One region of the Actinomadura sp. NPDC000600 genome, then DNA from elsewhere that is predicted to be linked to it. Evidence: predicted binding sites of a transcription regulator. Region 1 holds the regulator's gene; each other region holds the start of a gene.

Region 1 (6,759 bases):
GCGGACTCGGTCAACCCCGCGGGCGACGGCCTGGAGCGCATCCGGGCCCGCATCGCCGACGGCCACGGCCGCCGGTTCGGTCTCGGACGCTTCGGCCCGGCGCGCTTCGGGTTCGACCGGTTCACCGTGAACTGGGCCCGGCCCGTCCTCGCCGTGGCCGCCGCCGTGCTGATCGCCGGGCTGGGCGTGACGGCGCCCCGGACGATCGACCTGATCCAGCAGTCGGTCGGCAACAGCAGCCGGTCCGGCCACGAGGGCGGCGACGCCGCCGGCGACCGCACCGGACAGGGCGACGACCCCCAGTTCCCCGACCCCTCGTCGCCGGGGAGCAGCCAGTCCGGCGAGCCGAGCAGCTCGGAGGCGCCGACGAGCAGTTCCTCGCCGGGGCTCTCGTCCTGCCGCATACCCTCGCCGGGCGCCTCGGCCAGCGCGTCCTCCACGCCGACCCCGGCGACCACGCCGTGCCCGAGCGAGACGCCGACGCAGACGACGCCGGCCACGCCCTCCTCGCCGCCCGCCCCGACCACGCCCGAGCCGTCGAGCAAGCCGACCGAGCAGCCGACGCCGCCGGCCGAGACGAGCGAGCCCGCGAGCGTCACCGAGCAGGGCGCGTCGACGACGCCCTGACCGGCGGGCGCTACCAGCGGCCGGTGGCGGCCAGCAGGACGCTCGCCGCCGCGACGCCCGCCGTCGAGGTGCGCAGCACGGTCGGGCCGAGCCGCGTTGGGCGACCGCCCGCGGCGCGGAAGCGCTCCAGCTCGTCCTCGCTGATCCCGCCCTCGGGGCCGACCACGAGGATGATCTCGCCCTCCGCGGGCGGCTCCACGGCGCTCAGCGGCGCCTCGGCCTCCTCGTGCAGGACCAGGGCGAGGGCCGCGGCGGAGATCCGCTCGGCGACGTCCTCGGTGGAGGCCAGCTCCGGCATCGCCGGCAGCCTGCCGCGCCGGGCCTGCTTGCCGGCCTCGCGGGCGGTCGCGCGCCAGCGCCCGAGGGCCTTGTCGCGGCGCTCCGGGCGCCAGCGGGTGACGCACCGGGACGCCGACCACGGGACGATCTCGTCCACGCCGACCTCGGTCATGGTCTCGACCGCGAGCTCGCCCCGGTCGCCCTTCGGGAGGGCCTGCACGACCACCAGACGGGGCGAGGGCGGCGGCTCCCGGTGCCGGGCCAGCACGTCGAGCGTGAGGGTCGCCCGGTCGGCGGCGGTGACGACGCACTCGGCCAGCAGGCCCTCGCCGTCGGTCAGGTCGACCCGCTCCCCCGGCCGCAGCCGCCGCACGGCCGCCGCGTGCCGCCCTTCGGGGCCGTCCAGCAGCACGCTGTCGCGCTGAAGCGCGTCCGTCCCGGCGAGGAAGACCGGCGGGCTCATCCGAGCCGCCCGCGGCGCGCGGGCGCCCGGTCAGCTGAACACATCGCTGCTCCCCACGAGGCCGTCCCCCGCACCCGGTTCCGATCCGCTCGTACGGGGGCCTGCCGCCATGCTCTTAGTCGCCGCGGCGGCCTTCCTGGTAGGCCGCCGCCACCGCGCTTCAGTGCTGGTTGAAGACGTCCTTGAGACGGGAGAACACGCCGCGCTGCCCGGGGGCGAACCTGCCGGGCGGGCGCTCCTCGCCGCGCAGCACCGCGAGCCGCCGCAGCAGCTCCTCCTGCTCCTCGTCGAGCCGGTTCGGCGTCTCCACGTTGACGTGGATCATCAGATCGCCGCGGCCGCTCTCGTTGAGATGCCGGACGCCCCGGTTGTAGAGCGTGATGACCTGCCCCGACTGCGTGCCGGGCTTGATGTCGACGCTCTCGGCCGCGTCCAGCGTCTCGATCGTGACGCTGGTGCCGAGCGCCGCCGCCGTCATCGGGATCTCGACCGTGCAGTGCAGGTCGTCGCCCTCGCGCTCGAAGATGGGGTGCGGCTTCTCGACGATCTCCAGGAACAGGTCGCCGGGCGGGCCGCCGCCCGGGCCGACCTCGCCCTCGCCGGCGAGCTGGATGTGGATGCCGTTCTCCACCCCGGCCGGGATCTTCACCTTGACGGTGCGGCGGGTCCGGACCCGGCCGTCGCCGGAGCACTCGGTGCACGGGTTGCGGATCACCGAGCCGAAGCCGCCGCACGCCGGGCACGGCCGGGCCGTCATGACCTGGCCGAGGAACGAGCGCTGGACCTGCTGGACCTCGCCGCGGCCGTGGCACGTCTCGCAGGTCTCCGGGTGGGTGCCGGGCGCGCAGCCCGACCCCTCGCAGGTCGTGCAGGCGACCGCGGTGTCGATGGAGAGCTCCCGCGTCGTGCCGAACGCGGTCTCGGCGAGGTCGAGCTCGACCCGCAGCGTCGCGTTGCGGCCGCGCCGCGCGCGCGAGCGCGGGCCCCGCGAGGTCGCGGTGCCGAAGAAGGCGTCCATGATGTCGCTGAACGGGAACCCGGCGCCGCCGAACCCGCCGGCGCCCGCGCCCCCGGCGGACGCGAAGGGGTCCGCGCCGAGGTCGTACATCTCGCGCTTCTTGGGGTCGGAGAGCACCTCGTAGGCCTGGGTGATCTCCTTGAACCGCTCCTGGGTCTCCGGATCCGGGTTGACGTCCGGGTGGAGCTCCCGCGCGAGCCGGCGGTAGGCCTTCTTGACCTCGTCGGCGCTGGCGTCCCGCCGGACGCCCAGGGTCGCGTAGTAGTCGTTCGCCACTTACGACCCCGCCAGGATCTGTCCCACGTAGCGTGCCACTGCCCGTACCGCTCCCATCGTGCTGGGGTAATCCATGCGTGTCGGCCCGAGCACTCCCAGCCGGGCCAGAGTGAGGTCGCCCACCCCGTAGTCGGCGGCGACGACCGAGGTCGACTTCAGCCCCTGGTCGGGGTTCTCGGTGCCGATCCGCACCGTAACTGTAGAGGAGTCGCCGGTCTCGCCGAGCAACCGCATGAGGACCACCTGCTCCTCCAGCGCCACCAGGACGTCCCGCAGGCTCTGCGAGAAGTCCACGGCGGCGAGGTTGGCCGCCCCGGCGAAGACGATCTTCTCCTCGTGCTTCTCGACGAGCGTCTCCAGCAGCACCGACAGCACCGCCGCCGCCACCGGCCGGTCGTCCGGGCCCACCTTGTCGGGCAGGTCCGCCACCGCGGCCGGGACCTCGCCGAAGCCGAGCCCGTCCAGGCACGTGTTGAGCAACGCCCGCAGGTGCCCGATCGATTCCTCGGAGATCGGCCCCGTCTCGATGACGCGCTGCTCCACCCGCCCGGTGTTGGTGATCAGGACGAGCAGCAGCCGCCCCTCCGCCACCGGGACCAGTTCCACGTGCCGCACCGCCGAGCGGGTCAGCGACGGGTACTGCACCACCGCGACCTGCCGGGTCAGCTGCGCGAGCAGCCGCACCGTGCGGCCCACGACGTCGTCGAGGTCGTACGCCCCGGACAGGAACGTCTCGATGGCGCGGCGCTCGGCGACCGACAGCGGCTTGATCGTGGAAAGCCGGTCGACGAACAGCCGGTAGCCCTTGTCGGTGGGGACCCGCCCGGCGCTGGTGTGGGGCTGGGCGATGTAGCCCTGCTCCTCCAGCACCGCCATGTCGTTGCGGATGGTCGCGGGCGAGACGCCGAGGTTGTGCCGGTCGGCCAGCGCCTTGGACCCCACCGGTTCGTTGGTGGAGACGTAGTCCTCGACGATGGCGCGCAGGACCGCTAGTTTCCGGTCGTCCAGCACGTGGTCACCTCCTTCGTCCGGCCGGGCCGTGCTCCTGGCACTCCTTGCTTTCGAGTGCCAAGTCTACGGCCCGGAAGGCTCGGCTGGAGCGCCCCCGCACTCTCCGCATGGCTGCGTGATCCTATCCGGCCCCGGAACGGACGCCACGCCGAGGAAAGCGGGCCGCCCGGGCACGCGCCTCCCGGCGGGTTAATGTGCGGACCTGTGCGGAGTAAGAAGTACGGAAACGACGTGCTGGCGGGCGACTGGCGCAGGCCGCGCAAGGGGCAGATCCCGGAGGTGCCCGCCGAGCCGGGCCTCGTCGCCGAGGACCCCGACAGCGGTTTCTGCGGCGCCGTGGTCGGCTGCGACAAGTTCGGGGTCACCCTGGAGGACCGGTTCGGCAAGCGCCGGGTCTTCCCGCTGACCAAGTCCGGGTTCCTCATCGACGGCAAGCCCGTCACCCTCGTCCGGCCGAGCGCCGCGCCGAGGGGCCCGGCGCGGTCCGCCTCCGGCTCGATCGCCGTCCAGGGCCTGCGGGCGCAGGTCGCCAAGGAGAGCCGCATCTACGTGGAGGGCGTCCACGACGCCGAGTTGGTCGAGAAGATCTGGGGCCACGACCTGCGCGTCGAGGGCGTCGTCGTCGAGTACCTCGAAGGCGTCGACGACCTGCCCGCCATCGTCGAGGAGTTCGAACCCGGCGAGGACCGGCGCCTCGGCGTCCTGGTCGACCATCTCGTGGAGGGCTCCAAGGAGTCCCGGATCGCCGGCCAGGTCACCTCGCCGTACGTCCTCGTCACCGGCCACCCCTTCATCGACATCTGGGAGGCCGTCAAGCCCGCGGCCGTAGGCATCCGCGCCTGGCCGCGCATCCCCCGAGGCATCCCCTGGAAGGAGGGCGTGGTCGCCGAACTCGGCTGGGGCGACGACACGGGCGCCGCCTGGAAACGCATCCTCAACTCGGTGAACACCTACACCGACCTGGAACCAGCCCTACTAGGCCGCGTAGAAGAACTGATCGACTTTGTTACTGTGTAGACCCAGGGGGGCGACCCCCTGGAACCCCCGTCACGACGCAGGCGATCCTCACGCCGCCGTTGCGGCCTGTCGTGCCCGTGACGACGTGTGAGGCGTCGCTGCGGTCGCCTGCGTCGGCGGGCATGCGCGTTGCGCTCGCTGCACTCGCTCCACGCGCCTGCCCGCACTGTGTCTTCCCAGGGGGGCGACCCCCTGGGCTAGCACAGCGCTCGGACTACTGCGTCGGCTAGGAGGCGGCCCTTGAGGGTGAGGACGGCTCGCCCCTGCTCGTAGGGAGCGGGTTCGATCAGGCCCTCGTCTATCAGGCTGCGGGCGGCTTCGTCGTCCAGGAGGTTGGTAGGGCAGCCCTGGGCCAGGCGCAGTTCGAGCATGACGCGTTCGATGTGCCGGTCTTCGTCGGTGAGGATCTCCCGGGCGTGGGCGGGGGTGGTGCCCTCGGCGAGGCGGGCGGCGTAGGCGGCGGGGTGCTTGACGTTCCACCAGCGGGTTCCGCCGACGTGGCTGTGGGCGCCCGGGCCGACGCCCCACCAGTCGGCGCCCGTCCAGTAGAGCATGTTGTGCCGGCAGGCGGCGCGTGGGTCGGCGGCCCAGTTGGAGATCTCGTACCAGTGCAGGCCGTGGGCGCTGAGCAGCTCGTCGGCGATCAGGTAGCGGTCGGCCATGGCGTCGTCGTCGGGCGCGGTCAGTTCGCCGCGCCTCACCTGCGCCGCGAGGCGGGTGCCCTCTTCGACGATGAGCGCGTAGGCGGACACGTGGTCGGGCTCCGCCGCCAAGGCCGCTTCCAGGGAGCCCCTCCAGTCGTCGTCCGTCTCCCCTGGCGTCCCGTAGATGAGGTCGAGGTTGATGTGCTCGAAGCCCGCCTTGCGGGTCCACTCGACGACCTGCGGGACGCGTCCGGGCGTATGCGCGCGTTCCAGGACGGCGAGGACGTGCTCGCGCGCACTCTGCATGCCGTACGAGACGCGCGTGAACCCGGCCTCGCGGAGCTTGCCGATGTACGCCTCGTCCACCGACTCGGGGTTGGCCTCGGTGGTGACCTCCGCCCCTGGGGCCAGGCCGAACTCGGCGTCGATCGCGGCCAGCACGCGGCCCAGGTCGTCCGGCGCTAGGAGGGTCGGGGTACCGCCGCCGACGAAGACGGTCTCGACGGGCAGGTCCGCCTCCCCGAGGACGCGCCGGGCCATCCGGACCTCGCGGATGGCGGTGTCGGCGTAGGAGTCTCGGCTCGCCCCAGGCCCCAGCTCCGTCGCCGTGTAGGTGTTGAAGTCGCAGTACCCGCACCGGGTCACGCAGAACGGCACGTGCACGTAGAACGCGAACGGGCGCTCACCCAGGCCGTGCAGGGCACTGCGGGGCAGCGCACCGTCTGCCGGTACGGGGTCGCCGTCAGGAAGCGTCGAGGGCACCCCTCAAGTCTGCCCCGCTCCGCCCCCTGCTTCGGCCGCTCAGGCCTCCCCGAGCTTGTCGCGGAGCCAGTCGGGGATGTGCTCGTCGGCGCGGGGGAAGCGGTCGAGGTCCTGGACATAGGCGGACGGGGCCAGCGGCGGGGTGAAGTCGGGCTCGCCGTCGTAGTCGAACTCCGCGCTGAAGTGGCCCGAGCGCTCCACCTGGAGGCGCGCCGTGAACCAGGCCCCCTTGTCGGACCGGTACATGACGCGGCGCAGCTCGTCCATCTTCCCGACGGCCTGGCCCGGGGGCAGGGCCGTACGGCGTCCTCCGCCCGGGCCCTCGACCTCGAAGGAGGCGCTGTCGATGCCGACCGTCGCGCGGAACTCGAAGTCGAGCCGCTGCCAGCCCGCGGGGGCGGCGGAACGCAGCGCGCGGACCGCGCCGTTCACCGTTTCCCGTTCCTTCGCGGAACGCAGAACCTGCTCGGGGTGGGTCACACTGCCTCCGCGAGGTCGGCCGGTTCGTTTCGATCAGGCACCGTACCCGTCCGACCGTACCTCCGTCCGCGCCCGTGCCAAGCAGCCGCCGCCGTGTCGCGGCCGACCGGCGGCACTTCGGCCGCCGACCGGCTGAGACACCGCAACGAATACGGATATTGTCGTCCGGATGCGAAACGAGG
Region 2 (6,759 bases), on a different contig from region 1:
ACTCGTCCATGCGCTTGGCCACGTCGCTGTAGGCGGTCTCGGCGATCTGCGCCATGGTGGCCTTGACCTCGTCGCGGTCCGGCCGGGCGCGCAGCTCCTCGACCAGCGGGTCGACGGCCTCCGCGAGGTGCTTCTCCAGCGCGTCGAACCGGTCGCCGTACTCGGCGTCCGGGCGCTGCGCGAGGTCGGTCAGCGCCCGGTGCACCTCGGCGATCCCCAGCGCGGCGGGGAGCCGGCTGATCCGCTCGCCGACCCCGTCGATGCGGCCGTCGACCCCCTCGAACCGGCCGTCGAGGCCCTCCAGCTTGCCCGACAGCCCTTCGAGGCGGCCATCGACGCCGTCCAGCCGGCCGTCGATGCCGTCGAGGCGGCCGCCGACGCCCTCGACCCGACCGCTGACCGCCTCGAGGCCCTGCTCCGTGCGGTCGGCCATCTCGCCGAGCGCCTGGTCGACCCTCGCCGTGACCCCGTTGATCGAGTGTTCGAGCCGCTCGGACCGGTGGCCGAGCTCCGCGAGCGACTTGTCGAGCCGGTTGAAGCGGACGGACGCGGCCTCCATGCTGCCCTGGAGCTTGTCCAGCCGCTTGGTCATGTCGTCCATGCGCCGCGACGCTTGCTGCGTGGCGTCGGTGATCTGCTGCGCCGAGTCGAGGACGGCCTGGATGCGGGTGAGGCCCTCGTCGACGTTCTCGGCCACCACGCCGACGTCGGCCCACAGCGCGGGCAGCTCGGCCACGGGTTTGACCCGCTCGCCGAACGCCTCGATGTGCTCGGCCAGGCCCTCGGCCCATTCAGGGGGCTTGCCGGACAGTTCGTCGACCTGCCCGCGGACGCTCTCGATCTGCCCGGTCAGCCCGTTGAGCTCCCGCTCGCGGACCTCGCGGAGCAGCCACTCCATGCCTTCCAGACGCTGGCGAATCTCGTCCAGGACCTGACCCTGTGAGCGCTGTTCATAGACGTGGTCCTGCGCCGCACGGGCGAGCAACTCCCGCATCCGGTCCGAAACCGGTTGACCCCCCGTCTGCAGGAAGTTGTGATTCGTTTCCACCCGATGCTCCTTCGTGTGCCGGCGCGACGAAATGACGCACGGCAAATGAATCTCTGGAGTGGCCACTGTAGTGCGTGTAGAGCGCGCCTAAAACGGGTAGTAGAGAAAGTTGCGAGTTCTGCGGGATGCGCCTGTTATCCGGCTAGGGCGACTAGTTGGAAATAGCTGATTTCATGGCGGGTTTCCCGTTTTGCGGCTCTCGCTATTTTCGTGGGGATAAGTGGGGTGGACGGCGGCGGGCGCGGCGGGACGGGTCCGGCGTTCTGGGTGGCGTTCTGTCCGTACATCTCGTCCAACATCGTCAGTTCGCGAACCCGCGGTCGGCTACACCCTGCCCGACGCGCGTGCGGCGAGCGTGACACGGCGGGGCCGGATCCGCGCTTTTTCGGGACGGCTTCGAGGGCGCCGATGGCCCTGCCGCTGAACCTGCCTTGGTGTTTCCGGGCCGCTCGGGCTCCGCGCACCGATTTCCACGGCCGCCCCATGCCCTTGCCGGGTGGCCGCAATCCCTGGTGCGCGCAATGCCGGAAAGCGCCGATGATTTGCACCGCCGTGGCGCGTCGCCCTGCCCCGCTTGGTGTTGCGCCGCCGGGTGGAAGATCTTTGGGAAGGGTTGCCGGACGGCGCCCGTCCCCGGCGGGTCAGGCCGCGTTCCCGAGGGGCAGACCGCGTTCCCGAGGGTCAGGCCGCGTTCCCGAGGGGCAGACCGCGTGTCCGGCGGGTCAGGCTCCGGCGACGGGGTGCGTCAGCAGTGCGACGGGGTCGCGTCCCACACGGGTCACCACGAGGGTCAGCTCTTCGGCGCCCCGTCCCGCGCGGCGCCCGCCGAACCCGAGGTCGCGGCGGAGCCGGTCCACGTCGACGGCGGAACCGCGCTTCTTGACGGTCAGCACGCCGACCTCGCGGCGGCGCAGCTCGGCGCGCAGCCGCTTCACGGAGAAGGGCAGCACGTCCTCTATCTCGTAGGCGGAGGCGAACGGCGTCGGGCGCAGCTCGTCTGACGTGACGTACGCGATGCGGGGGTCCGCCAGGCCGCCGCCGACCAGATCCGCGACCTCGCCGACCAGGTGGGCCCGGATCACGGCGCCGTCAGGCTCGTACAGGTACCGGCCCCATGCACGCACGTCGGGCTCGCCCGCGCCGCTGGAAGTCAGCGTCCAGACCCGGGGCTCTGTCTCGGGCAGGGGCTCGGTCTCTGGGAAACGGATGTCGGACGAGAGGAGAGTGGCCCGCCGGCCCGCGTCGCCTGCCAGCCCGCCCAGCCATAGGGCGGCCTCCTTCACGTCGCCGCCGACCGAGATCCACTCGGCCTCGGCATCGTCCGGTACGGCCTCATGGGGGATGCCGGGTGCGACCTTCAGGCAGGCGGCGGGCACCTGCCGGGCCATCTCCAGGACGACGTCGAACGGCGGTTCGTACGAGCGGGGATCGAAGACCCGGCCGCGCGCCGTGCGCCGTCCAGGGTCGGCGAAGACCGCGTCGAACCCGGCCGGGTCCTCCTTGGTCGCGTCCCCGGCCCGCACGGAGGCGAGACCTTCCAGTCCGAGAGCGGCCACGTTGGCGCGGGCCACCTCGGCCGTCAGCGGGTCCAGCTCCACGCCTTCCCCGATGAGGCCCGCGCGCGCTCGGGCGATGAGGTCGGCCCCTATCCCGCACCCCAGTTCCAGCACGCGCGCCCCGGGCAGCCGGTCCGCGAACCGTGCGGCACGGTAGGCCGCCACGCTCGCGCGGGTGGACTGCTCAAGCCCCGCCTGCGTGAAGTACATGCGGTCGGCGTCGGCCCCGAACTTGGCGCGGGCCCGCGCCCGCAACCGCACCTGGGTCAGCGCGGCGGCCACGAGCGAGGGGTCGTCGTGCCGTTCGCGCAGCCGCGACGCCGTGGCGAGCAGACCGTCCTCGCTCACGTCCGCCTCGGCCGCCTCCCTGAGGAGCGCCTGGCCGGAGGGGGTGCGCAGGGCCCGGAACGACGCGATGTCCATAGGGTGGAAGTTAGCGGCAGGAAGCGGAACCCCGGGCCCGGTGAACGTCCGGAGACGGCCGGTCGGCGGGTTCGTGTCCGTGTTGACGGGGTAACGGGCACGGAATAGTCTCACGACTGGCACTCTCAAGGGTAGAGTGCCAACCACAGCGACGAAGGTCGGTCTGGCACCCGCGACGGCAGGCCGGTCCAGGGTCGCCTCTTCTGTCACATGTGCTGGTCGGTCATCCATGGCCGGCCGAGGACCAATCGAAGGGGAGGTCAGATCGTGACGACCGCCACCAAGGTTGTTCTCAAGCCGCTTGAGGACCGCATCGTCGTCCAGCCGCTTGAGGCCGAGACCACCACCGCGTCGGGCCTGGTGATTCCGGACACCGCCAAGGAGAAGCCCCAGGAGGGCACCGTCCTTGCCGTTGGCCCGGGTCGCGTCGACGACAAGGGCGAGCGCGTCCCGGTCGACGTCAAGGTCGGCGAGGTCGTGCTCTACAGCAAGTACGGCGGCACCGAGGTCAAGTACAACGGCGAGGAGTACCTCGTCCTCTCGGCCCGCGACGTGCTCGCGGTCATCGAGAAGTAATCACCGAGACGTGATGCACCCGCCCCGGTCGGCGCCGCCTTCGGGCGGCCCGCCGGGGCGGATCGCGTGAAAGAGGAGTATCCGCATGGCGAAGATCCTGGAGTTCGAGGAGGACGCTCGCCGGGCTCTTGAGCGCGGCGTCAACGCTCTCGCGGACGCCGTCAAGGTGACGATCGGCCCGCGCGGCCGCAACGTCGTCATCGACAAGAAGTTCGGCGCGCCGACGATCACCAACGACGGCGTCACCATCGCCCGCGAGGTGGAGCTGGAGGACCCCTACGAGAACCTCGGGGCCCAGCTCGCCAAGGAAGTGGCGACCAAGACCAACGACATCGCGGGTGACGGCACCACCACGGCGACCGTCCTCGCGCAGGCGCTGGTCCGGGAGGGCACCCGCAACGTGGCGGCCGGCGCGTCGCCGCTCGCCCTCAAGCGCGGCATCGACGCGGCCGCCCAGTACGTGTCCGACCAGCTGCTGAAGTCGGCCCGCGAGGTCGAGGAGAAGGGCGAGATCGCGCACGTCGCGACCATCTCGGCCCAGGACCCGCAGATCGGCGAGCTGATCGCCGAGGCATTCGAGAAGGTCGGCAAGGACGGCGTCATCACCGTCGAGGAGGCCCACACCATGGGCCTCGAGCTGGAGTTCACCGAGGGCCTCCAGTTCGACAAGGGCTACCTGTCGCCGCACATGGTCACCGACCACGAGCGCATGGAGGCCGTCCTGGAGGACGCCTACGTGCTCATCGTGGACGGCAAGATCTCCAACGTGCAGGAGTTCCTGCCGCTGGCGGAGAAGGTCGCGCAGACCAAGAAGCCGCTGCTCGTGGTGGCCGAGGACGTCGAGGGCGAGGCCCTTGCGCTGCTCGTCGCCAACAAGATCCGCGGCACGTTCCTGTCCGTCGCGGTCAAGGCGCCCGGCTTCGGCGACCGCCGCAAGGCGATGCTCGGCGACATGGCCACCCTGACCGGCGGCCAGGTCGTCAGCGAGGCCATCGGCCTCAAGCTCGACTCGATCGGGCTGGAGGACCTCGGTCGCGCCCGCCGGATCACCGTCACCAAGGACGCCACCACCATCGTCGACGGCGAGGGCTCGGCGGACGAGGTGACCGCCCGGATCAACCAGATCAAGGTCGAGATCGAGAACAGCGACTCCGACTGGGACCGCGAGAAGCTGCAGGAGCGCCTGGCCAAGCTGGCCGGCGGGGTCTGCGTGCTGCGCGTCGGCGCCGCCACCGAGGTGGAGCTGAAGGAGAAGAAGCACCGCCTCGAGGACGCCATCTCGGCGACCCGCGCGGCGATCGAGGAGGGCATCGTCTCCGGCGGCGGCAGCGCCCTGGTGCACGTCGCCAAGGAGGGCTTCGGCGCCCTCGGCCTGTCCGGCGACGAGGCCACCGGCGCCGAGGCGGTCCGCCGCGCGCTGCCCGAGCCGCTGCGCTGGATCTCCGAGAACGCCGGCCAGGAGGGCTACGTCGTCGTCTCCAAGGTGCAGGAGCTGCAGGCCGGGCACGGCTACAACGCCGCCACCGGCGAGTACGGCGACCTGATCGCCCAGGGCGTCATCGACCCGGTGAAGGTCACCCGCTCGGCGGTCACCAACGCCGCCTCCATCGCGGGCATGCTGCTCACCACCGAGGTGCTCGTGGTCGACAAGCCGGAGGAGGCCGAGGAGGCCGCCGGCGGCGGTCACGGCCACGGTCACGGCCACGGCCACTGAGAACGGCCGACCGGCGGGCTCGTCCCGTCCGGGAAGCGTAGGCGAGACCCCCGCCCCTCCAGGCGGGGGTCTCGCTGCGTCTCCGGCAGGAGGGCCGTCCTCGGGCCAGGGCCGGGTCCGACGGACGGGTTGCGTTCTCATCGGAGAAAGCGCGTTCTCGCCGGAAAAGCGCGCGACGCGCGGCAGCGGAGTGACCACGACGCGTAATAACTCCAGGTTCGCTCCCGCACTGTGACCATTCCGTTGTAGAGGACAGTGGAGACACGCCCGGGGGTGCTGGGCATCATGCTTGACGTGACCGAGGGATGCTTCGCCGGGACCATGACCGCGCGCGCTGCCGAACCCTCGAGCGGGCCGGCCCCTCCGCCTCCCGGCGGTCTCGGCCGCGGGACGCGGGCGCTGCGCGCCGCCGACGCCGGCGACGGCGACCTCAAGGAGCTGACCCATCTCGCCGTGCAGGGCGACCCGGGCGCCATCGAGGTCCTCATCGCCGAGGTGCGTCCCATGATCGTCCGGTACTGCCGGGCCCGGCTCGGCCGGGTCTCCGGGCAGTACCACATCGCCGACGACGTGGCCCAGGAGGTCTGCATCGCCGTCCTGTCGGCCCTGCCCCGCTACCGGGACATGGGCCGGCCGTTCGCCTCCTTCGTCTTCGGCATCGCCGCGCACAAGATCGCGGACGCGCTGCGCAGCGCGGTCCGCGCCGCCGTGCCCACCGAGGACCTGCCGGACGGTCCGGACGACCGTCCCGGGCCCGAGGAGACGGTGGTCCGCTACATCGAGGCGCAGCGCGCCCGCGACCTGCTCACCCGGCTGCCCGAGCACCAGCGAGAGCTCGTGCTGCTGCGGGTCGTCGCGGGGCTGTCGGCGGAGGAGACCGGTAATGTGCTGGGCATGTCGGCGGGGGCGGTACGGGTCGCGCAGCACCGGGCTCTGGCCCGGCTCCGGGCGATGGCCAGAGAGGAGTCGATCGCTTGACGGAGCGCGGCCCCCACACCGGCCTGCGGGGCGCCCCGGATCCGGACGAGCCTTCGAGCCCCGGCGACGCCCCGGCCCCGGCCCCGGCGTCCCGCCCGGTCGCCGCCCCGCCCGTGGACCTGTCCGCGGTGCGCCGTACCGACGCGATCATCGAGTCGCTGGCGGCGCGGGACGCTGCCGGTACCGCGGCCCCCGCTGAGGGCCCCACTGAAGGCCCCGCTGAGGGCTCTGCCGAGGGCCCCGACGAGGCTCTCCGCGCCGGTCCGCCGGACGACGAGCGCGACCCGGCGGACGAGGGGCGGGCCGACGACCGCGACCCCGCGGTGCGGCTACTGCGCGCACTGATAGTCGACGTCGACGACCCGACCTGCGAAGCCCCTGACCAGAGCTGCGACGCCCCCGGCCCGCCCGCCCCCTCGGGGCCCGGCCCGCGCCGCCGCGGGCCGCGCACCATCGTGGCCCTG
Region 3 (6,759 bases), on a different contig from region 1:
GCCAGCTCGCCGATCGCGATGGGGTCGCTCGGCGGGCCGTAGGGGGTGTCGACCCGCACCTCCTCGACGTCGTCGAGGAACGAGTAGAACCCGGAGCCGCCGATGACGCCGATCTCGGCGGCGGGTTGGGACGCGGAAGCCGAAGTGGACATGTCGCCGACCCTAGCCACCCGGGCGCCGTCCCCGGCAGGCCGTCCACCGATTGTGGATAACTCCGCGGCGGAGCGGGCGAGGGGCCCGGCCGGAGCCGGGCCCCTCTCCGCGTCCGACGACGTCAGCCGACCGGGTCCAGCACCTTGGCCGGTTCCGTCGGCGCCTCCTTGGCGAGGCGTCCCGGCGTCCAGATCCGCCGCCCGATGTCGTAGGACAGGGCGGGCAGCAGCAGCGACCGGACGACGAGGGTGTCGAGCAGGACGCCGAACGCGACCGCGAAGCCCATCTCGACCATGAACACCAGCGGCAGCGTGACCATGGACGCGAAGGTGGCCGCGAGGACGAGGCCGGCCGAGGTGATGACACCGCCGGTGACGGTGAGGCCCCGCTGGATGCCGCGCCGCGTGCCGAGCGTCTGCGACTCCTCCCGGACGCGGTGCATCAGGAAGATGTTGTAGTCGACCCCCAGCGCGACCAGGAAGATGAAGGCCAGCAGCGGGAACCCGGAGTCGGTGCCCTCGAATCCGAAGGCGTGCTCGAAGATCACCGCGCAGGCGCCGAGCGAGGCGAGGAACGACAGCACCACGGTGCCCATCATCAGCAGCGGCGCGACGAGGGCGCGCAGCAGCGCGATGAGGATGAGGAGCACCACGCCCAGCACGATCGGGATGATCACCTTGTTGTCGCGGGCCGAGGCGCGCTTGATGTCCAGGGACGTCGCCGTCATGCCGCCGACCTTGGCGTCCGCGGACGGGACGGCGTGCACCGCGGACCGCAGGCGGTCGATGGTCTCGCGTGCGGCCTGGCTGTCGGCGGCGTCCTTCAGCGTCGCCTCGAACTTGACGTCGCCGTTCGCCGTGACCGGGGCGCTCACCTCGGCGACGCCCGCTGTTCCCCGCACGGCTTGGGCGATCTGTTCGGAGGCCGGCGCCTTGCCGATGACGACGGCCGGCGCGCCCGAACCGGCGGCGTAGTGCCGGGCGACGACCTCCGAGCCCTTCACCGAGTCGGGCTTGCCGGTGAACTGGCCCGCGTCCGACAGGCCGTCCGCCTTGAGCGAGCCCAGGCCGAGGGTGAGGACGATCAGCCCGAGCATGGTCGCGGCCCAGAGCGCGCGCGGGCGCTTCCCGACCATCCCGGCCACGCGGCTCCAGATGCCGTGCTCGGCCTCGTAGGCCTCGGGCTCCAGGTACTTGGCGTCGTAGCGGGGGATCAGGGGCCAGAACAGCCAGCGGCCGCAGATGACCAGGAGTGCGGGCAGGAGGGTCGTCATGGCGGCGAGCGCGGTGAGGACGCCCGCGGCGGCGACGGGGCCCATGCCGGCGGTGGAGTTCATCTCGGCGAGCATCAGGCACAGCAGCCCGACGGCCACGGTGGCGGCGGAGGCGATGATGGCGGGCGCGGCGCGGTGCAGCGCGTACGCCATGGCCTCGTGCCGGTCCTCATGCCGGTGGAGTTCTTCCCTGTAGCGGGCGACGAGCAGGAGCGCGTAGTCGGTGGCGACACCGAAGACGAGGACGGTCAGGATGCCGGCGCTCTGGCCGTTGACGGTGAGGTCCGCGTACTTGGCGAGCAGATACACCGTCGACTGGGCCAGCCCCAAGGCGAAGACGGCGCTGAGCACGGGGACGAACCACAGGACGGGGCTGCGGTAGATGAACAGCAGCAGGACGATGACGACGAGGCCGGCGGCGATGAGCAGGAAGCCGTCCAGGCTCTGGAAGACCTCGAACTGGTCGGCGCCGCCGCCGGCGGGACCGGTGACGTGCGAGGCCAGCCCGGGAGGCCCGCGCTCGGCGAGGTCGCGTGCCTGGTCGACGGCGGCGATGAGGTCCTCGTCCGTCAGCGGCACGAGGGTCTGCAGGGCCTTGCCGTCCTTGGACGGGAACGGCCCCTGCGCCTTCTGCGCTCCAGGCAGCTTCTGGAAGGCCGCCAGGTCGGACTCGGCCTTGGCCCTGTCCGCCGCGGTGATCCCGCCGGACCGCTCGTAGACGACGACGGCGAGCATCGTCTCGTCCTTGCGGAACTGCTTCTCCAACTCGACGACCCGCGTGGACTCGGCCCCGGCGGGCAGCCAGGAGGCCGCGTCGTTCTTCTCGACGTCGCCGAGCTTGCCGGCGAGGGGGCCGAGGGCGGCCAGCAGGACGATCCAGAGGGCCAGGACGGCCCATTTGGTACGCCGTCCGGCGATCAGTCCGGCCAGGCGGTACGACCGCGGCCTGGGGGGAGCCGGGCTAGGTGCGCTCATGGTTCCTCTCCTGTGTGCAACCGGGCGAAATCGAGATATGTCGCGTTGGACCAAAGAGTCTCTCGTCTGGCGAGACATGTCAAGTACTATCGCGAATCCTCGAAAGGCTCACTCCGGGTGAGCATCTCGTTAAGAGAGTCTCTCTAAAGTAGAGCTAAGTCAAGTCGCATGAGAGGAGGAGTCCTGCCGGACTGGGGTCGCCCCCTCGTCTCATCCATGGTCGCGAAACGCATGCGGTGCCGCGTCAGGCGTGGGGACGGACCCGCACTACCTCTTCCGGGGCAAACGAAAGCCGCCGCCTACGCCGGGAGACGTAGGCGGCGGCTCGGAGGAACGGCGAAAGCCGGGGGACCCGGACGGGCCCCCCGGTGCGTGCGGAGAGGTCTTACGAGGTCAGGCGACCTTCTCGGTCGAGGACGACGTCTTGCCGGACGACGAGGACGACGACGAGTCGGCGGACGACGAGGACGAGTCCGACTTGGCGGAGTCGCTCGAAGAGCCGTTGGACGACCCGTTCGACGAGCCGTTGGACGAGGCCCCCACGGTGGAGGACGACTTGCCGGAGCCGCGGCTGTCGGTGCGGTAGAAGCCCGAGCCCTTGAAGATGATCCCCGCGGCGGAGAAGACCTTGCGGAGCCTGCCGCTGCACGCCGGGCACTCGGTCAGCGCGTCGTCGCTGAACTTCTGCACGACCTCCAGAGGCTCGCCGCACTCGGTGCAAACGTACTGATACGTCGGCACGGTTCCTCCTCGCTGCCTCAGCCCGGCGGCGGGCCGGACTGGCACTCACTCTAGACGACTGCTAATGGTACCCATGCGGAGAACAGGATTCGCCCCCGGGATGTTCCCAGGCCGGGCATGGCCCGGGTCAGGTCCCCTTCTCCCCGAACCAGCCCGCCAGCCTGCCCTTGCGGCTGACCGCGCGCAGCCTGCGCTCGGTGGCCTCGCGCACCTCGGCGGTGGTCACGACCAGCAGCGTGTCGCCCGCCTGCAGGGGCGTCGTGGGCTCGGGCACGAAGCTCGCCCCGTCCCGCACGACCAGGGTGATGGACGCGCCGGGCGGCAGCCGCAGCTCGAAGATCTCCACACCGCTCATCATCGAGTCGGTGGGGATCCGCACCTCCAGCAGGTCGGCGTGCAGCTCCTCCAGTGGCGCCGCCTCGACGTCCAGCTCGCGGGTCTGCTCGTCGCTCCGCAGCCGGCACAGCCGCGCCGCGAGCGGCAGCGTCGGCCCCTGGAGCAGGGTGAACACCACGACGATGTTGAACACGATCGCGAAGAGCCGGTCGGCGTTCCCGACGTCCGCGACCATCGGGATGGTGGCGAGGACGATCGGGACGGCCCCCCGCAGCCCCGCCCAGGACGCGAACATCTTCTCGCCCCACGACAGCCCGAAGCCCAGCGTGGACAGCACCACCGAAAGCGGGCGGGCCACCAGCAGCAGGACGAAGCCGACGACGAGCGCGGGAAGGATGTGGCCGGGCAGGTCGCCGGGGTCGGCCAGCAGGCCCAGCATCACGAACAGCCCGATCTGCGCGAGCCATCCGACGCCCTCGGCGAAGCCCCGTGTGGCGGGGCGGTGCGGGAGCCGCGAGTTCCCGAGGACGAGGGCGCTGACGAAGACGGCGAGGAACCCGCTGGCGTGCATCAGGGAGGCGGCCCCGTAGGAGCCGATCGACAGCGACAGCACGGCGATGGGGTAGAGGCCGGAGGCGGGCAGCGCGACGCGGCGCAGCGCCTGCGCGCCCAGCCAGCCGATCGCGACGCCGACGATCCCGCCCGCGACCAGCTCGTACACCATGATGCCGAGCAGCTCCGCCAGGTTGGGGGCGCCGGTATGGGTGCTGAGCGTGACCACGATGATCACGACGGGGGCGTCGTTGAAGCCGGACTCGGCCTCCAGCAGCCCGGTCAGCCGGGACGGCAGGGGCAGCCGCCGCAGCACCGAGAACACCGCGGCCGCGTCGGTGGGGGCGAGCACGGCGGCGAGCAGGAATGCCGAGCGCCATTCCATGCCGACGAGCCACATGGCGGCGAGCGCGACGACGACGATGCTGATCAGGGTGCCGAGGGTGGACACGCTGAGGGCGGCGGGGACCGAGGGCCGCATGCGCCGCCAGCTGGTGGTGACGCCGCCCTCGGCGAGGATGAGCACGAGGGCCGCGAGGCCGAGCGTCTCGGCCAGTTCCGCGTTGTCGAACCGGATGTGGAGGGGGCCCGACTCGCCGATGAGGAGTCCGAGGCCCATGTACGCCAGCAGCGTGGGGAGGCCCGCCTGGTGCGACAGCCGGACGGCGACGATCGCGCTGAGTACCAGCGTGGCCCCGAGGAGTAGCCAGATGTCGAGGTGCACATCCCACCCTTCGAGGTCGTCAAACTTGATCGTTTAGGAATCCTACAGATTCACGGGCCGATCGCATATTTACAGTTGAGGGACGGCGTGTCCGGGATGCCGCTTATCGCCGAATGACCTGTGGTTTTACCCCGTTCACCACGTTCGCTACGTCCCGTCCCTGAACGGCCGCGGTGACGTTGTCGCGCACCATCCCGAGCAGGTTCAGCTGCGACTGCACGGATCCCCCCGCCGTGTGCGGCGACAGAAGGACGTCCTCACGGGAGCGCAGCGGATGGTCCTCCGGAAGGGGCTCCTGCTCGAACACGTCCAGCGCGGCCCCCGCCAGACGTCCCGAATCCAGTGCGGCCAGTACGGCGTCGTCAGGCGCGATGCCCCCGCGCGCCACGTTCACCAGCAGCGCCCTGTCCGGCAGCAGGGCCAGCCGCTCCGGGCCGATCAGCCCCCTCGTCTCCTCTGTGAGCGGCAGGGCGAGGACGAGGATGTCGGACGTCGCCAGGAGGTCGTCCAGCTCCCGGTACGTCGCCGCCGCCTCCGGGCGCCTCCGCCTCGTCCAGTACGAGACGGTGCAGCCCAGGGCCGCGAACAGCCGCGCGGCCTCGGCGCCGATCGCGCCGAACCCGACGATGCCGACCCGCTGCGTGTGGATCTCGCGCGGGTTGCGTCCCGTCATCTCCATCTGCGGCCAGCCGCCCGCGCGGACGGCGCGGTCGCCCCACGCGAGGTTGCGGCACAGCGCGAACGCCGCGCCGACCGCCCACTCGGCGACCCCGCGCGCGTTGAACCCCGCCGCGTTCGCCACGGGCACGCCCGCGGCGGCCCACGCGGCGAGGTCTGTGCTGTCGGTCCCGACCGCGGGCACCTGGACGAACGAGACCCGCGGCGCGGCGGCCGCGGCCTCGGCGTCCAGCGCCAGCCGACCGGTGAAGTCGCCGATCACCAGGTCGGCGCCGGGCAGCGCGGCGAGCAGGCCCGCCCGGTCCCTGGTCCGCGGGAACGTCACCTCGACGGCGTCTCCCAGCGGGGCGAGCAACCCCTGGACGATCTCGTCCGCGATCGGGGGCAGGGAAAGGATCCGCCACGGCGCCGTCATCTCGAACCTCCCGTCGGGCGTACTCGACCGCGTCCCCCAGCCGCGATCTTGGCCCTCTCACTCTACGAGCAGGCCGGCCGTCGCGAGCAGGTCAGCCCAGGCGGACCAGCCCCCGGGACGGCGTCACCGCGGCCCGGACGCGCTGGTCGTGCGGCTCGGCCGGGACGCTGTCGACCAGTTCCCCGTCGTACAGCAGCGCCACGGTCAGGATGGCCGGGCCCACGCGCGCGAGCGCCCGGTCGTAGGACCCGCCGCCGCGGCCGAGGCGCACGCCCCGCCGGTCGACCGCCACCGCGGGCACGAGCACGACGTCCGCGCTGGCCACGGCGCCGGGGCCGCGCGGCGGCTCGGACGACTCCAGGCACCCGCGCGCCCCGGGCACGAGCGAGTCGGGGCCCTCGTAGGAGGCCCAGTCGAGATCGCCGTCCGGGAGCAGGCGGGGGACCAGCACGTACGTGCCGCGCTTCCACAACGCGAACAGCAGGCTTCGGGTGTCCGGCTCGTCGCCTATCGACACGTACGCCGCGATGGTCCCGGCCATCTCCACCTCCGGGAGCGACAGCAGCGCGTCCCGGATCGGACGCGCCGCGCCGAGGCGCTCCTCTGGCGGCATCGCCGCACGTCGTCCCAGCAGTTCGGCCCGGAGGCCGGTCTTCGTAGCGATGTCGTGCACGCTTGGTCCTCGCGGATGACTAGGGTCATTACATGGCCGACATTGCACCAGTGCTCAAAGCGGTCGTCCCGGCGGCCGGCCTCGGTACCCGATTCCTGCCCGCGACCAAGGCGACTCCCAAAGAGATGCTGCCCATCGTCGACAAACCGGCGATCCAGTATGTCGTGGAGGAGGCCGTCGACGCGGGGCTGTCCGACGTCCTGATGATCACCGGGCGCAGCAAGCGGTCCATCGAGGAC

What was found. The regulator HrcA, encoded in region 1, represses chaperone genes, less so after heat shock. The targets are predictions, from matches to a motif close to TTGGCACTCTCNNNNNGAGAGTGCCAA.
Region 2: a site for HrcA is predicted at 3,144-3,170, ahead of groES (co-chaperone GroES). Genes of this name have one in related genera too.
Region 3: a site for HrcA is predicted at 3,181-3,207, ahead of ABWI07_RS08485 (FmdB family zinc ribbon protein). Genes of this name have one in related genera too.

The regions. Positions count from the first base shown of each region.
Region 1 is NZ_JBEUPD010000021.1:94,565-101,323, forward strand. It holds gene ABWI07_RS27745 (hypothetical protein) at 1-627, shown strand, start outside; gene ABWI07_RS27750 (16S rRNA (uracil(1498)-N(3))-methyltransferase) at 638-1,369, opposite strand; gene dnaJ (molecular chaperone DnaJ) at 1,530-2,663, opposite strand; gene hrcA (heat-inducible transcriptional repressor HrcA) at 2,664-3,674, opposite strand; gene ABWI07_RS27765 (DUF3097 domain-containing protein) at 3,879-4,691, shown strand; gene hemW (radical SAM family heme chaperone HemW) at 4,889-6,097, opposite strand; gene ABWI07_RS27775 (antitoxin YezG family protein) at 6,137-6,529, opposite strand; gene ABWI07_RS27780 (hypothetical protein) at 6,747-6,759, shown strand, end outside.
Region 2 is NZ_JBEUPD010000068.1:8,573-15,331, forward strand. It holds gene ABWI07_RS42855 (coiled-coil domain-containing protein) at 1-1,048, opposite strand, end outside; gene ABWI07_RS42860 (class I SAM-dependent methyltransferase) at 1,771-3,027, opposite strand; gene groES (co-chaperone GroES) at 3,295-3,603, shown strand; gene groL (chaperonin GroEL) at 3,689-5,317, shown strand; gene ABWI07_RS42875 (sigma-70 family RNA polymerase sigma factor) at 5,603-6,295, shown strand.
Region 3 is NZ_JBEUPD010000004.1:271,298-278,056, reverse strand. It holds gene ABWI07_RS08495 (S-methyl-5'-thioadenosine phosphorylase) at 1-152, opposite strand, end outside; gene ABWI07_RS08490 (MMPL family transporter) at 275-2,401, opposite strand; gene ABWI07_RS08485 (FmdB family zinc ribbon protein) at 2,795-3,142, opposite strand; gene ABWI07_RS08480 (potassium/proton antiporter) at 3,270-4,754, opposite strand; gene ABWI07_RS08475 (NAD(P)-dependent oxidoreductase) at 4,858-5,847, opposite strand; gene ABWI07_RS08470 (5-formyltetrahydrofolate cyclo-ligase) at 5,939-6,520, opposite strand; gene galU (UTP--glucose-1-phosphate uridylyltransferase GalU) at 6,553-6,759, shown strand, end outside.